Regions from separate parts of the Mitsuaria sp. RG genome, predicted to be linked through region 2. Evidence: predicted binding sites of a transcription regulator. Region 2 holds the regulator's gene; the other holds the start of a gene.

Region 1 (5,885 bases), on a different contig from region 2:
CGAGCAGGCTGATGCCAAGCATCGCGGCGCGGTGTTCAGCGGCTACATGATCGCCTCGTATCTTGGGCTGGTGCTTGGCCAGTTGATCCTGGTGGTACATCCGCAGCTGGGGCCTGAGTTGCTGATGCTGGTGGCGATGTGCTTTGCCCTGTGCCTGGTGCCGGTGGCCATGACCCGGCGCATCCACCCCGCGCCGTTGCGGCCGGCGCCGATGGAGCCGAAGTTCTTCATCAAGCGCGTGCCGCAGTCGTTGTCCACGGTGCTCGGCTCGGGTCTGATTGTCGGTTCGTTCTATGGCCTGGCGCCGCTGTATGCGTCCAGCCAGGGGCTGTCCACCGAGCAGATCGGCCTGTTCATGGGCAGCTGTATTTTTGCCGGCCTGCTGGTGCAGTGGCCGCTGGGCTGGTTGTCCGACCGTTATGATCGCGCCGTGCTGATCCGCAGCGTGGCGATCGGCCTGGCGCTGGCCTCGGCGCCGCTGGCGATTCTGCCGGGCGTGCCGTTGGCGCTATTGTTCGGCATCGGTTTCGTCATATCGCTGTTGCAGTTCTGCTTGTATCCGCTGGCGGTGGCGTTCTCCAACGACCATGTGGAAAGCGAGCGGCGGGTCTCGTTGACCGCCATGCTGCTGGTCACCTATGGCGTGGGCGCCTGCATCGGGCCGCTGGCGGCGGGGGTGCTGATGAAACTGCTGGGTGCGCAGATGCTGTACGCCTTCTTCGTGTTCTTCGCCCTGGTGCTGGTCTGGCGCATTCGGCCCAAGGCGGTCACCGGGCTGCACCAGGTCCAGGATGCGCCTCTGGGGCACGTGGCCATGCCGGCGGCGGGGTCGCCCTTGTCGGCGGCCCTTGACCCTCGGGTGGACGAGCAGACCGTGCAGGAGGTGATGCAGGCGCCGGTGGCGGCGGAGGATACCGAAGAGGAGGCCGGCGCGGAGCGGGAAAGCGAGATGAGCAAATCCTAGCCAGTCAGTTAAGCCAATTGGGGTCGCTGCGCGACCCTTCGCGGGTAAACCCGCTCCCACAGGATCGCGCAGATGCTGAATCGAGCGCTGTACCTGTGGGAGCGGGTTTACCCGCGAAGGGCTGCAAAGCAGCCCCAATAAGTGCGATCAAGCGCTAACTGCCTGGCATTAACCCGTGGGGTGGCGTTTTCGTGCCCTGCTGACGCTCAATAGTCGTCTTTGTCGAACCGCCGCGCCTCGCGCTGCAGCTGATAGACGAAACTCTCGATCTTGCGCTGCGCCTGACCGTTGAGGTTATGGAAGCGCACCCCGGCGAAGGTGGTGTTGATGCGCTCCTCGAAGTGCAGGTGGCGCAGTTCGACCAGGGTGTCGGTCAGCCCCAGTGGGTTGCTGGCCTTGAAGCGCTCGTAGACCTGGCCCAGTTGCAGGCGGTCCTCGACGTTGCCGTCGAAGCGCAGCTTGCAGCCGGTGGCGGAAATGTCCAGCAGCTTGCCGCGCAGGGCGCCGTTGCCCTTGAGGTGGGCGCCGTCGAGGACGATGTCGACCAGTTGCGACAGTTTCAGCGCGGCGCGGAAGGCGTTGCGGCGCTGGTGGTAAGTCACTTCCTCGGGCAGCGGGCCACGGTAGCAGCGGTGGCCGTCGATCTCGCCGATGGTCAGCGCCGTGTTGGATTCCCAGGCGATGCGCACGCCGTCATGGAAGCCTTCGACACGGAACGGTTCGCCGTTCTCGATGTACTTCTCACCGTCGCGGGGGATCATTTCATCCAGCGCCAGGACGCCGCTGTCCCGGTCGACATGCACCACGTAGCTTTGAAACCGCTGGCTGCGCTCATGGAAGCTGATGATCAGCGGGTCGTGGCTCTCCAGCAGTTGGCGCAAGTTGGCCGTGATCTCCAAAGGGGTGCTCAGCACCTTTGGTGGCTGGGGAGCATCGGATTCATTGAACACAGGTAATCAATCTCCAGGCGAATACGGCACACGCAAGTAACGGCATTATGCCAGTATGTTCCGTGCCTTGATCAGGGTCAATCAGACTTGGCCGATGGCCCTGGGCTTGTCCATTGGCGAGGTGGCGCCGCGGCTGTCATAGAGCGACGGCGAGTCGCCGCCCATGAGGATTCTGATCTGGTTGGCCGTGGCGTACTGCTGCATCTGGATGATCCGGCCGTTGTTCTCGTTGACCTTCTGGCAGGCATCCATCAGTTGGGTGAGCTCATTGAGCTGCTGCATGATGAGTTCGCCGTTGGGCGACTGGTCGGCCACCGCCTGCACGCCTGCGCGGTCGGCGCTGAGGCCGAGATCGATGAGCAACTGGTTGCGCCGTTGTCCCTGCTGCTCGAGCAGCACGACCAGCGACTGCTTGCGGGCAAGGATATGCTCCAGCGCCATGATTTCCCGGCCATGCAGGGAAACTGCCTCCTTTTGCAGAAGGTCGAGCAGTTCCTGGGTCGGCGCGATGTCGTCTTCGATCAGTTGCAGCAGGGTGATGTCGTGCATGGCTAACTCTTGGCGTTTTGCGTCCTTGAAGTCAGCGCCCCTGGAGGTCAGCGCTGGGCTTCGAAATCAAGCAGTTTGCTGGCGACCCGGTCGGCATCGACCTTGTAGCTGCCGTCCGCGATGGCCTGTTTCAACTCGGCCACGCGGGCGCTGTTGACGGTCGGCTGATCGCGCAGCTTGTCGCTGATCTTCTGCAATTGCTGGGCCTCTGGGCTCAGGTGTACCGCTTCTCCGCTGACACTGGCGTGCTTGGGCGCTGCGCTGGCCTCGCCGGCTTTATCGGCGTTGCCCGGCGCGGCATTGCCGCGAACGCCGCCCGTGACGGACGGAGAGTTGTTGAGACGACTGAAGTCGATGACCATGTTCAGAACCCCTGGGAATTAGGACGCATGCCTTGCTTTCGGCCTACCCGAGCAAAACTTTAGGCGTGAATGCATCACCGCCTCTCGGCACACGTGCGCAACCCGATCTGTGACACAGTTTAGGGGGCGCGGTTCCACATCGCCAGCGTTGCGTCACTATCCCGACGCAGTGCAGTCCTACATGGCCACCTCGACCTGCCCCGGGCCCGTGACGCGGGCCTTGACCACGCGTTTGGAGTTCAGGTTGCGCACCCGGATCTGCGTCTGCAGGCCGCCCTTGTCCAAGGCCTCGCCGGGCATGCGCACGCTCAGGCTGCCGCTGCGGGCGATGATCACCACGTGATCGCCCTTGCGCACCACATCGGCCTGCTCCAGGTGCTGTTGCGTCAGCACCTGGTCGAGCACAGTGGGGCGCAACAGCTTCAAGCCCACGGCCTGGTCAAGCTGGGTCAGGTAGCCGACGCCGAGGGTGCCCACATCGCGTTCGCGCAAGGCCACATCGCCTTCACCCACCACGCTTTCACGTTTCAGGGGGCGAGTCATGACCACCACGTCGCGCATCAGGCGCACCTGGGCTGGGACGAATACCGTCCAGGGCGCCGTGCCGTCGCAGCGGACCCGTACCGTAACCCGCCCCAGGGGCGTCGAACCTTCCAGCGAGGCGTCCAGCTGCTGGCTGCACAGCGGCATGCGCAGGCGTGGGTCGAGGTTGTTGACCTGGATCTCGTAGCGGCCCGGGGTCTGGGTGGTCGCCAGGTAGTCCTCCACGGTGAATTCAAGAAACCCCTGAGTGACACCGATAAGCTGTTCAGGCAAGGTAAAAGAGTCCGCCAGCGTACGAATGCCGGGTGCCAGCAGGCACAGGGCGGCCAGTGAGCCGGTCAACAGGCGCGTCAGTCGTCGGAAATTTGTCGTTTTCGTATACATGGCGTTCAAAAAAGCAAAGCCCGTGCCGATTCGGTACATAGGCAATCGTTGAAGGAGTCTGGCATGGCTGGAGTGATGGATTCGGTCAACCAGCGCACGCAACTGGTGGGGCAGAATCGCCTGGAGCTGCTGTTGTTTCGCCTCAATGGCGATCAGCTCTACGGCATCAATGTGTTCAAGGTACGGGAGGTGCTGCAGTGCCCGGACCTGACGCTGCTGCCCAGGTCCCATCCGGTGGTGCGCGGCGTGGCTAACATTCGGGGGGCGACCATCCCGATCCTGGACCTGTCGATGGCCACCGGCCTTCCGCAGCTGAAGGAAGAAACGCGCAACAGTTTCGTGATCATCACCGAATACAACACCAAGACCCAGGGCTTCCTGGTGCATTCGGTCGAGCGCATCGTCAACATGAACTGGGAAGAGATCCATCCGCCACCCAAGGGTACCGGACGCGATCACTACCTGACAGCCGTGACCCGGGTCGACAACCGCATGGTCGAGATCATCGATGTGGAGAAGGTGCTGGCCGAGGTGGCGCCTTCGTCCGAGTCGGTGTCCGATGGCGTGATCGATGCCGAGGTGCAGGACAAGGCGGTGATGCTGCGGGTGCTGACGGTCGATGACTCGTCGGTGGCGCGCAAGCAGGTGAGCCGTTGCCTGCAGACGGTGGGGGTCGAGGTGGTGGCGCTCAACGATGGTCGCCAGGCCCTGGATTACCTGCGCAAGCTGGTGGACGAGGGCAAGCGTCCGGAGGAGGAGTTCCTCATGATGATTTCGGATATTGAAATGCCGGAAATGGACGGCTATACCCTCACGGCGGAGATCCGCAGCGATCCGCGCATGCAAAAACTGCACATCTGCCTGCATACTTCGCTGTCCGGGGTATTCAACCAGGCGATGGTCAAGAAAGTCGGTGCCGATGACTTCCTGGCCAAGTTCAGGCCGGATGACCTCGCCCAGCGCGTGGTCGACCGGATCAAGGCAAGTCATTGAAACGGCCGGGGCCCGTCCCCGGCGCTAGCGATTTAAGAAGAGGCGGCAGCATTGTCTACGGGTAATTTGGATTTCGAACAGTTCCGGGTCTTCCTGGAGAAAGCCTGTGGCATCCTGCTGGGCGAGAATAAGCAGTACCTGGTCTCCAGCCGTCTCAACAAGCTGATGGAGCAACAGGGGATCAAGTCGCTGGGCGAGCTGGTACAGCGCATCCAGACCCAGCCACGCAGTGGTCTGCGCGAGCAGGTGGTCGATGCCATGACCACCAACGAGACGCTGTGGTTTCGCGACACCTACCCGTTCGAGGTGCTCAAGAGCAAGGTGATCCCGGAGTTCATCAAGAACAACCCGGGCCAGCGCCTGCGCATCTGGTCGGCGGCCTGTTCGTCCGGTCAGGAGCCGTACTCGATCTCGATGTCGATCGACGAGTTCGAGCGCACCAACCTCGGCCAGCTGAAGATGGGTGCGCAGATCGTCGCCACCGACCTGTCGGGCGCCATGCTCAACAACTGCAAGACCGGCGAGTACGATAGCCTAGCCATCGCCCGCGGCTTGTCGCAGGAGCGCCTGCAGCGCTACTTCGACCCAAAGGGGCCGGGGCGCTGGGCGATCAAGTCGCCGATCCGCAGCCGCGTCGAGTTCCGTTCGTACAACCTGCTCGACAGCTATGCGCCGCTGGGCAAGTTCGACATCGTGTTCTGCCGCAACGTGCTGATCTACTTCTCGGCCCAGGTCAAGAAGGACATCCTCATGCGCATTCACGGCACCCTCAAGCCCGGTGGCTATCTGTTCCTGGGGGCGTCCGAGGCGCTCAACGGGCTGCCTGACCATTATCAGATGGTCCAGTGCAGCCCGGGGATCATCTACCAGGCCAAGTAAGGCTGGGCGAAAAAAGGCCGGTATCCTGCGATACCGGCCTTTTTGTTTTCAAGGTCATCCCTTTCAAGGTCTTTGGGTGCGAAGATTATTGACCGAGTGAGGGCCACCAAGTGTTCGCCGCAACCTTTGCAGCGCCTATAAAACCGAGCGCCGCCCGCGCGGCGCTCGGTCTGATAGGCGCTATAGCTCTGGCGTCGAACACCTTGAAAGGGTTGGTTTTCAAGGTGGAATAGTCTGCGATGGCGTGTCAGAACGCGTAGC
Region 2 (5,885 bases):
CATCAACCTCATCGGTGGCATGCTGATCGGCATGCTGCAGCACGGCATGACCTTCGGCGACGCCGGCAAGGTCTACGCCCTGCTGACCATCGGTGACGGATTGGTGGCGCAATTGCCATCGCTGCTGCTGTCCACCGCCGCTGCGATTATGGTTACCCGGGCCTCGGGGTCCGAGGACATGGGCAAGCTGATCAACCGGCAGATGTTCGATTCGCCCAAGGCCCTGGCGGTCTCCGGTGCGTTGATGATCGTCATGGGCCTGGTGCCCGGCATGCCGCACATCGCCTTCCTCGGCCTGGGCGGGTTGGCCTGTGGTGGCGCCTACCTGGTGTGGAAGAAGCAGCAGAAGGCCAAGGTCGTGGCTGAGCAGGAGGCCCAGCGCCAGCAGGACCTGCTGCCGTCGCCGCAGCGCGCCATGGACACCAAGGAGCTGGGCTGGGACGACGTCACGCCCATCGACATGATCGGCCTGGAGGTCGGCTATCGCCTGATTCCGCTGGTGGACCGCAACCAGGGTGGCCAGTTGCTGGCGCGGATCAAGGGCGTGCGCAAGAAGCTCTCCCAGGACCTGGGCTTCCTCATGCCGACCGTGCACATTCGCGACAACCTCGACCTGCAGCCCAGCGCCTACCGCCTGACGCTGATGGGGGTGATCCTGGCCGAGGCCGAGATCTACCCGGATCGGGAGCTGGCGATCAACCCGGGCCAGGTGTTCGGCTCGGTCAATGGTATCGCCTCGCGGGATCCGGCCTTCGGCCTGGAAGCCGTGTGGATCGATGTCGGCCAGCGCGCCCAGGCGCAATCGCTGGGCTATACGGTGGTGGACGCCAGCACCGTGGTCGCCACCCACCTCAACCAGATCCTGCAGAAGCACTGCCATGAGCTGATCGGGCACGAGGAGGTGGTGCAATTGCTGCAGGTGCTGGCCAAGGTCTCGCCGAAGCTGGCCGAGGAGGTGGTGCCGGGTGTCATTTCCTTGTCGGGTCTGCTCAAGGTCCTGCAGGCGCTGCTCGCCGAGCAGGTACCAGTGCGTGACATCCGCAGCATTGCCGAAGCCATCGCCAACAACGCGGCGAAGAGTCAAGATACCGCCGCGCTGGTGGCGCTGGTGCGCGTCGGTTTGTCCCGCGCCATCGTGCAAAGCATTGTCGGCGTTGAGTCCGAGCTGCCTGTGATTACCTTGGAGCCAAGGTTGGAACAGATCTTGCTCAATAGTTTGCAAAGGGCCGGGCAGGGTCAGGAAGATGGTGTTCTTCTTGAGCCGAGCATGGCCGAGAAGCTTCAGCGTTCGCTGATCGAGGCGGCCCAGCGTCAGGAAATGCAGGGTCAGCCGGCCATCCTCCTGGTCGCCGGCCCGATCCGCGCCATGCTGTCGCGCTTCGGTCGCCTGGCTGTACCGAATTTGCATGTTTTGGCGTATCAGGAAATACCTGACAACAAGCAAGTCACCATTGTTGCCACCGTGGGCCCCAACGGCTGAGGTAGTGGGTTATGCAAGTTAAGCGTTTTTTCGCCGCCGATATGCGTCAGGCCATGAAGCTGGTCCGGGATGAGCTCGGCTCCGACGCCGCCATCATCGGCAACCGCCGCATCGCTGGCGGTGTCGAACTGACGGCCGCGCTGGACTACAAGCTGTCCGCCCTGGCCCCACGCGTGCCCAATGCGGAGCTCGAGGACGAGTTGCGCAAGACGCAGTCGCGCATCGTCACCGCCCAGGCCGAACTGACCGGGCGCGGTGATGCCGTCGAAGGCGGCAACCGGCAATTGTTTGCCGGCCAGTCGCTGACTGCGTCCGAGCCGTTGATCGAACCGCATGTCGATGAGCCGGCGGTAGCCGTTGCGCCTGCTGCGGCCCCCGTCGATCCGCGTCTGTTCGATGCCATGCGCTCCGAGCTGACCGGCCTGCGCGAGCTGCTGGAAGTCCAGCTCGGTTCGCTCGCCTGGAGCCAGCTGCAGGGCAGCAAGCCACAGCAGGCCAACCTCTGGCGCCGTCTGCAGCGCCTCGGCCTGTCCGGCGGACTGGCCCGCGAGCTGCTTGACCTCACCGCCGAGATCGAAGACCCGCGTCATGCCTGGCGCATGGTCCTGGCGCATCTGGCGCGGATGATCGACGTACCCGAGATCGAGCCGATCGAGGAGGGCGGGGTCATCGCCATGGTCGGCCCGGCCGGCATGGGCAAGACCACCACCCTGGCCAAGCTGGCCGCCCGCTACGTGCTCAAGTACGGCGCGAACAACCTGGCGCTGGTCAGCATGGACAGCTTCCGCATCGGCGCCCAGGAGCAGCTCAAGACCCTGGGGCGCATCCTCAACGTGCCGGTCACCTATGTCGACCCGGGCGAGTCGCTGGCCCAGGCGCTGGAACCACTGCTGCGCAAGCGCGTGGTGCTGATCGACACCGCCGGCCTGCAGGCCAGCGACCCGGCGCTGCGCATGCAGCTCGAGACCCTGGCCGGGCGCGGCATCGCCGCCAAGAATTACCTGGTGCTGGCAACCACCAGCCAGAAGCAGGTGCTCACCGCCGCCTACCACAGCTACAAGCGCTGCGGCCTGGCCGGTTGCATCCTGACCAAGCTCGATGAAACGGCATGCCTCGGCGAAGTGCTGAGCCTTGCCATCAGTCATGAACTGCCGGTGGCCTATCTGACCGATGGGCCGCGCATTCCTGACGACCTGCAACTGCCGCGCAAGCACCAACTGGTGAGTCGCGCGGTCAGCGTGCAGTTGCAGGACGAGCCCAGCGACGAGGCCATGGCCGACATGTTCGCTGATCTCTACCACAACCCTGGCAAGCGTGCGGGTTGAGGGTGAATACTGTGCAAAGTACCTACATCATGGGGTTGCCCGGCCGGACCGTGGCCTTGAACGTTCAGCCCCTCATGTGGCCTGGGTCCAAGCGAGACAAGGTAAAGAACAGACATGGGTAGCATGCATCCCGTACAGGTGATCGCCGTGACCGGTGGCAAAGGTGGCGTCGGCAAGACTAACGTTTCAGTGAACCTGTCCCTGGCGCTGGCCGAACTCGGCCGCCGGGTCATGTTGCTGGACGCCGACCTGGGCCTGGCCAATGTCGACGTTCTGCTGGGGCTCACGCCCAAGCGCACCCTGGCCGACGTCATCGAAGGCCGCTGCGAGCTGCGCGATGTGCTGCTGCAGGGCCCCGGCGGCGTGCGTATCGTCCCGGCGGCTTCCGGCACCCAGAGCATGGTGCACCTGGCGCCCGCCCAGCACGCCGGCCTGATCCAGGCCTTCAGCGAGATCGGCGACAACCTCGACGTACTGGTGATCGACACTGCTGCGGGTATTGGTGACTCGGTGGTCAGCTTTGTCCGCGCGGCCCAGGAAGTGTTGCTGGTGGTGTGTGACGAGCCCACCTCGATCACCGACGCCTACGCCCTGATCAAGCTGCTCAACCGCGACTACGGGATGAATCGGTTCCGCGTGCTGGCCAACATGGCCCAGAGCCCGCAGGAAGGGCGCAACCTGTTCGCCAAGTTGACCAAGGTCACCGACCGCTTCCTCGACGTCGCCCTACAATACGTTGGCGCCGTGCCGTACGACGAGTGTGTGCGCAAGGCCGTGCAGAAGCAGCGGGCGGTCTACGAGGCCTTCCCGCGCTCCAAGTGCGCGCTGGCGTTCAAGGCCATCGCGCAGAAGGTCGACAGCTGGCCGTTGCCTGCCAACCCGCGCGGGCACCTGGAATTCTTCGTCGAGCGCCTGGTGCAGCCCACCAGTGCAGGGCCAGTGTTATGAACGCGAGTGGTTTCAAGATGTACAGCAAGGCCGCCAAGGACGCTCAGTACGAGCTGATCGAACGCTACGCGCCACTGGTCAAGCGTATCGCCTACCACCTGCTGGCGCGCCTGCCAGCCAACGTCCAGGTCGAGGACCTGATCCAGGCCGGGATGATCGGCCTGCTGGAAGTGGCCAACAAATACGATGCCAGCAAGGGCGCCAGTTTCGAGACCTATGCCGGTATCCGCATCCGCGGCGCCATGCTCGACGAGGTGCGCAAGGGTGACTGGGCGCCACGCTCGGTGCACCGCAACACGCGCATGGTCAGCGACGCGATTCGCTGCGTTGAAGCAAAGACGGGGCGCGACGCTAAAGATCACGAGGTTGCTGCCGAACTCCAATTGAGTCTCGATGATTACTACGGGATTTTGAACGACACCCTGGGCAGTCGCCTGTTCAGTTTCGACGACCTGCTGCAGGACGGCGAACACGAGGGGCTGCACGAGGATGGCGCCAGCAACCAGCTGGAGCCGGCGCGGGACCTGGAGGACGAGCGCTTCCAGGCCGCATTGGCCGAGGCGATCGCCAACCTGCCGGAACGCGAGCGCCTGGTGCTGGCGCTGTACTACGACGAAGAGCTGAACCTCAAGGAAATTGGTGAGGTGCTGGGGGTCAGCGAATCGCGTGTCAGCCAGTTGCACAGCCAGTGCGCGGCACGTCTGCGCAGTCGCCTGGGTGAATGGCGGGCGCGTTGAGCCAAGGTTCGATGCAGTCGTTTTTTTGTGGTGCCGAATTGATTGAGTGCGCGCTCGGCGCCGAGCGCGTTTAAGACTGCTTGGAGGTCTAATTGAACAAAGACATGAAAATCCTCATCGTTGACGACTTCTCGACGATGCGGCGGATCATCAAGAACCTGTTGCGTGATCTGGGTTTCACCAACGTCAAGGAAGCCGATGACGGCAACACGGCACTGCCGATGCTCACCAGTGAGCACTTTGACTTCCTGGTAACCGACTGGAACATGCCGGGCATGACCGGTATCGACCTGCTGCGCGCGGTCCGTGCCGACGAGCGCCTCAAGCACCTGCCGGTGTTGATGGTCACCGCCGAAGCCAAGCGCGAGCAGATCATCGAAGCTGCCCAGGCCGGCGTAAACGGCTATGTGGTCAAGCCTTTCACCGCCCTGGCGCTGAAAGAAAAGATCGAGAAGATCTTCGAACGCGTCAACGGCTGAGTCACGTCTGGGGGGCGCAATGGAGTCAACCAACAACTCTTTGGGTGAGTTTGAATCAACCCTGAAGAAGCATGCCCAGGAGCTGGTCGAGAGCCTCGAGCGCGGCCGGTTCGGTGATGCGGTGCAGCTGATCCACCAACTGAACCAGACCCGCGACCGCGGGCTGTACCAGGAGGTCGGCAAGCTCACCCGTGAACTGCACAGTGCAATCGTCAACTTCCAGATCGACCCGTCCATGCCGCAGGCCGAGGAAGTGTCGCAGATTACCGACGCCGCCGAACGCCTCTCCTACGTGGTTCGCCTCACCGAAGGTGCGGCCAACCGCACCATGGACCTGGCGGAGGCGTGCACCCCGGTGCTCAACGACCTCGCCGCCGAGGCCCAGAGCCTGTCCGCCGACTGGCAGCGCTTCATGCGCCGCGAGGTGGCAGCGCCGGAATTCCGTGAGCTGGTCAAGCGTGTGGACAGTTTCCTGGCGCACAGCGCCGAAGGTAACCAGAAGGTCGCCGGCCATCTCAACGATATCGTCCTGGCCCAGGATTATCAGGATCTCACCGGCCAGGTGATCAAACGGGTGACCGCGCTGGTCACCGAAGTCGAAAGCAATCTGCTCAAGCTCGTGCTGATGGCAAGCCAGGTCGACCGCTTTGCCGGGATCGAACATGACCACCAGCAGCTGCGCGCTGAAAAAGATCAAGAAAAACATCCGACTCGGGGTGAAGGTCCGCAGATTCATGCCGATAAGCGTGAAGACGTCGTGTCCAGCCAGGACGATGTCGACGATCTGTTGTCCAGCCTGGGTTTTTAAGGAGCACGTTTAATGAGCTTCGGCGCCGATGAAGAAATCCTTCAGGATTTCCTGGTAGAAGCCGGCGAAATCCTCGAGCAACTGTCCGAGCAATTGGTCGAGCTGGAA

What was found. The regulator FliA, encoded in region 2, starts transcription of late flagellar genes. The targets are predictions, from matches to a motif close to CTAAAGTTTNNNNNNNNNNNGCCGNTA.
Region 1: a site for FliA is predicted at 2,862-2,888, ahead of flgM (flagellar biosynthesis anti-sigma factor FlgM). Genes of this name have one in related genera too.

The regions. Positions count from the first base shown of each region.
Region 1 is NZ_JAQMYQ010000058.1:15,681-21,565, forward strand. Features, by position in the region: gene POF53_RS23355 (MFS transporter) at 1-964, shown strand, start outside; gene POF53_RS23360 (flagellar brake protein) at 1,171-1,914, opposite strand; gene POF53_RS23365 (flagella synthesis protein FlgN) at 1,996-2,463, opposite strand; gene flgM (flagellar biosynthesis anti-sigma factor FlgM) at 2,511-2,825, opposite strand; gene flgA (flagellar basal body P-ring formation chaperone FlgA) at 3,003-3,710, opposite strand; gene POF53_RS23380 (chemotaxis protein CheV) at 3,816-4,745, shown strand; gene cheR (protein-glutamate O-methyltransferase CheR) at 4,797-5,624, shown strand; gene POF53_RS23390 (autotransporter family protein) at 5,872-5,885, opposite strand, start outside.
Region 2 is NZ_JAQMYQ010000017.1:51,830-57,714, forward strand. Features, by position in the region: gene flhA (flagellar biosynthesis protein FlhA) at 1-1,480, shown strand, start outside; gene flhF (flagellar biosynthesis GTPase FlhF) at 1,492-2,805, shown strand; gene fleN (flagellar synthesis regulator FleN) at 2,920-3,753, shown strand; gene fliA (RNA polymerase sigma factor FliA) at 3,750-4,490, shown strand; gene POF53_RS11870 (chemotaxis response regulator CheY) at 4,595-4,969, shown strand; gene POF53_RS11875 (protein phosphatase CheZ) at 4,989-5,777, shown strand; gene POF53_RS11880 (chemotaxis protein CheA) at 5,790-5,885, shown strand, end outside.